Regions from separate parts of the Arthrobacter sp. QXT-31 genome, predicted to be linked through region 2. Evidence: riboswitches for the same ligand, from Rfam matches in the RefSeq annotation. Region 2 holds a riboswitch; the other holds the start of a gene.
What was found. Region 2 has a riboswitch for thiamine pyrophosphate ahead of thiC (phosphomethylpyrimidine synthase ThiC). Riboswitches for the same ligand answer to the same signal wherever they lie in the genome.
Positions count from the first base shown of each region.

Region 1: it holds a riboswitch for thiamine pyrophosphate, as region 2 does, so the genes downstream of both, thiO (glycine oxidase ThiO) here and thiC (phosphomethylpyrimidine synthase ThiC) in region 2, are expected to answer to the same signal.

Region 1 covers NZ_CP019304.1:3,839,592-3,841,787, forward strand. Annotated here, with positions in the region: gene thiE (thiamine phosphate synthase) at 1-697, opposite strand, end outside; TPP riboswitch at 725-846, shown strand; gene thiO (glycine oxidase ThiO) at 837-2,138, shown strand; gene thiS (sulfur carrier protein ThiS) at 2,173-2,196, shown strand, end outside.
Region 2 covers NZ_CP019304.1:4,202,912-4,205,107, reverse strand. Annotated here, with positions in the region: gene BWQ92_RS19095 (amidohydrolase family protein) at 1-689, opposite strand, end outside; TPP riboswitch at 766-873, shown strand; gene thiC (phosphomethylpyrimidine synthase ThiC) at 869-2,196, shown strand, end outside.

The sequences.
Region 1 (2,196 bases), 360 kb from region 2:
TGACGGCTGCGGGGGACGTCGCTTCGAGGGCGTCGAGCAGTTCCGCCGCTGCGGCCGCCGGATCCGGCGCCTCGGTGATGGCACGGACGACGACAATCCTGCTGGCTCCGGCCGCCAGGACCTGCTCCACGTTCGTGCGGTCGATCCCGCCGATCGCGAACCAGGGCAGCAGCAGTCCCCCCACGATTTCCTCGTTCACGGTGCGGACAGCCTTCGCCGCATAGCTCACCAGATCGAGTCCGACGGCGGCGCGCCCGGGTTTGGTGGGGGTGGCCCAGAGCGGGCCCACGCAGAAATAGTCCAGGCCGCCGCGTCCGTGGGCGGCGACGATGGCGGCATCCACCTGCTCCGTGCTGTGGGTGGAGAGCCCGATCACGGTTGCATCGTGCAGCAGCTTCCGGGCAGCGCGCAGCGGCAGGTCCTTCTGGCCGATGTGGAACACCGGGGCGCCGGCGATGGATGCGACGTCGGCGCGGTCGTTCACGGCCCAGAGCCGGCCGTGCCGGCGGGCGGCGGCGTGGACGATTTCCAGCAGCTCGAGCTCCTCGGCCGCCTCAATGCTCTTGTCCCGCAGCTGGATGATGTCAACGCCGCCGGCAAACGCCGCGTCCACGAAGTCCGCAAAGTCCCCGCGGTCCTTGCGGGCATCGGTGCAGAGGTAGAGGCGGGCGGCGGTGTGGGCAGAGTGCTCGGTCATGGCAACCACCTTAGTTCCTCTAAACTGGGCAGGTACCGCGGGAGCCCGTTGCCGATGTCATAAAAGGCGCAGGGCTGAGAGGGCGTCAGAGCCGACCGCTTGACCTGATCCGGTTAGTACCGGCGTAGGGAAGGAAAACATGAATCCCGAAACCAGCGGTAAGGATTGTGCCGCGACGCGTCTCGAGGCAGACGTGGCCGTCATTGGCGGGGGCGTGGTGGGCCACGGCATCGCCTGGGAGGCGCGGCGTTCCGGCCGGTCGGTGGTGCTCATCGATGAAGCCCCCGGCAGTGGCGCCAGCTGGGCGGCGGCCGGCATGCTCGCCCCGGTCAGCGAACTGCATTACCAGGAGGAAGGGCTCCTGGAGCTGATGCTGGAGTCCTCGGCCAGGTGGCCGGAGTTTGCCGCCACCCTCACCACCGGGGAGGACGCCGGTTATCTCACGACGCCTACCCTTGCGCTGGGTGCCGATCCCGCCGACCGGCGCGCGCTGATGGACCTGCGGGACGTGCAGCGGGCCCACGGCCTGGAAGTGGAACCGCTGACTATCCGCGAGGCGCGTTCCCGCGAGCCGCTGCTCAGCCCCGGAATTTCCTGCGCCCTTGATATCCCGGCAGACCACCAGGTGGACCCGCGCAAGCTGGTCAGGGCCCTGGCCGCAGAGCTGGCCAGCCAAGGCCAGAGGACTGCGGGCCAGGGGAACGCGGCAGCACAGGGGTCCACCGTCCCAGAGCAGGCCACTGGCCTGCTCTGGGACGGCGGACGCGTCTGCGGCGTCCGGCTGGCGGGCGGCGGCTCCGTCAGGGCGGCCGAGACGGTGGTGGCCAACGGCCTGGCCGCGGCACAGCTGCAGAACCTGCCGGAAGGCCTCCATCTGCCGCTGCGGCCCGTCCACGGAGACATCCTCAGGCTTCGGGTCCCCGCACACCTGCAGCCCCTGCTCACCGCAACCGTCCGGGGCATGGTGCGGGGCGTTCCGGTGTACATAGTGCCCCGCCAGGACGGCACGGTGGTGATCGGCGCCACCCAGCGCGAGGACGGCGTGCCGGGCACCAGCGCCGGCGGCGTCTACCAGCTGCTGCGTGACGCGCAGGCCCTGCTTCCCGCCGTCGCCGAGCTGGAGCTGCTCGAGGCCACCGCCCGGGCACGGCCCGGCACACCTGACAACGCACCCCTGCTGGGCCGCGTACCGGCATGCGGCCCCGCAGGCGGGCGGGATGCCGGTACGGACGTGGCGGGCCTCATCATTGCCACCGGCTTCTTCCGCCACGGGGTCCTGCTGACCCCGGCCGCCGCGGCGATCTGCCGCCAGCTCATGGACGGCATTACCGATCGGCGCTGGGCCGCGTTCCGGCCGGCCCGGTTTTCCCCCGGGCTCCCCGATCCGCTGGGAGTTGCTGCCCCGCTGGGAGCTTTCACCCATTGCGGCACTCCCGCATGACGCACGTCACATTTGACCCGAATAAGGAATCAGCATGAACATCACTTTGAACGGTATT
Region 2 (2,196 bases):
AGTGTGGGAACGATCGGCACCTGCTGCTCGGCGAAGCGGGGAATGTGCCTGGGCAGGAGCCCTGTGGCGTGCTCAATGCAGTCGATGCCGGCGTCCAGCATGTCATCCAGGGTGTCCTCGCCGAAGCAGTGGGCCGTGACCCTGGCGCCCTCGTCGTGGGCGGCCCGGACGGCGTCCCGCACGGCAGCGGCAGGGAAGGACGGCGCGAGGTCGCCGGCCGTGCGGTCGATCCAGTCCCCCACCAGCTTGACCCAGCCGTCCCCCTCCCGTGCCTGTTTGCGCACGGCCTCCACGAGGCCTTCGGGTTCAACTTCGACGGCGAAGTTGCGAAGGTAGCGGCGGGACCTGGCAACATGCCGGCCGGCCCGGATGATCCGGGGCGCATCAGGCCGCTGCTGCAGCCAGCGCGTGTCGCTCACGGCGCCGGCGTCGCGCACCAGCAGCGTTCCGGCGTTGCGGTCAGTTATCGCCTGCTCATACGCCACGTCGTCGTCCACGGCACCCGCCGGGCCCAGCCCGATGTGGCAGTGGGCATCAACGAATCCGGGCAGGACCCAGCCATCCAGGACGGTGTCCGCCCGCCGGCCCGGCGGATTGAACGTCAGTTTCCCGTCAACGGCCCAGAGCCCGCGGCGTTCCTCATCCGCCGCAGTGAGCACGGGTCCGCTGAATTCGATGATGTGCGCCATGGTTCCAGCTTAATTGGCCGCCGCACCGGGCCCTTCACAGATGGACAGGGGCAATCGGGGCTGTGGTAGCTTCGTCTAACGACCACACGGGTGCCCTTGCAGGGGCTGAGATCAGGCTGACGCAGCCTGCGACCGTCGAACCTGTCCGGGTAATGCCGGCGAAGGAAGTGAGCAGTAAATTGAGCACCCAGAAATCACAGCTGAGCCCTGCCCAAAATGAATCAGCCCAGAATGACGCAGCCGTCACGCAGTCGCTGAAGTCCCATTCACTGGCTTACCTGGAAGGAGACGGGCTGCGGGTTCCGGTAACGGAAATCGCCCTGGAGCCCTCCCCCAACGGCGAGCAGAACGAGCCGCTGCGCGTTTACCGCACGGCCGGTCCGGGCAGCGACCCGGTGGTGGGCCTCGCCCCGTTCCGTGCGGAATGGATTGCGGCGCGCGAAGACACGGAGACCTATGACGGCCGCGAGCGGAACCTGCTCGACGACGGCAAGTCAGCCGTGCGCCGCGGCGCGGCTTCCGCCGAATGGAAGGGCGCCAGGCCGGTGCCCCGCCGTGCGGCTGAAGGCAGGACCGTGACGCAGATGCACTATGCGCGTCAGGGCACCATCACTCCCGAGATGCGCTTCGTGGCCCTCCGTGAGAACTGCGACGTGGAACTCGTCCGCAGCGAACTCGCCGCCGGACGGGCCATCATCCCCAGCAACATCAACCACCCTGAGTCCGAACCCATGATCATCGGCAAGGCGTTCCTGGTGAAGATCAATGCCAACATCGGCAACTCGGCCGTTACCAGCTCCATCGCGGAAGAGGTGGACAAGCTGCAGTGGGCCACCCAGTGGGGTGCGGACACCGTGATGGACCTGTCCACCGGCGACGACATCCACACCACGCGCGAGTGGATCATCCGCAACTCCCCCGTGCCGATCGGCACGGTGCCGATCTACCAGGCGCTGGAAAAGGTCAACGGCGAGGCGAACGCGCTGACCTGGGAGATCTTCCGTGACACGGTCATCGAACAGTGCGAGCAGGGCGTGGACTACATGACCATCCACGCCGGCGTGCTGCTCCGGTACGTGCCCCTGACAGCGAACCGTGTGACCGGCATCGTCTCCCGCGGCGGTTCCATCATGGCCGGCTGGTGCCTTGCCCACCACCAGGAAAACTTCCTGTACACCCACTTTGACGAGCTCTGCGAGATCTTCGCGAAGTACGACGTCGCCTTCTCACTGGGTGACGGCCTGCGGCCCGGCGCGACGGCGGACGCCAACGACGCCGCGCAGTTCGCCGAACTGGACACCCTGGCTGAGCTGACCCAGCGGGCCTGGGAGTACGACGTGCAGGTCATGGTGGAGGGACCGGGCCACATCCCGTTCCACCTGGTGCGTGAGAATGTGGAGCGCCAGCAGGAGCTCTGTAAGGGGGCGCCCTTCTACACGCTGGGCCCGCTGGTCACCGATGTTGCCCCTGGCTACGACCACATCACCTCGGCCATCGGCGCCACGGA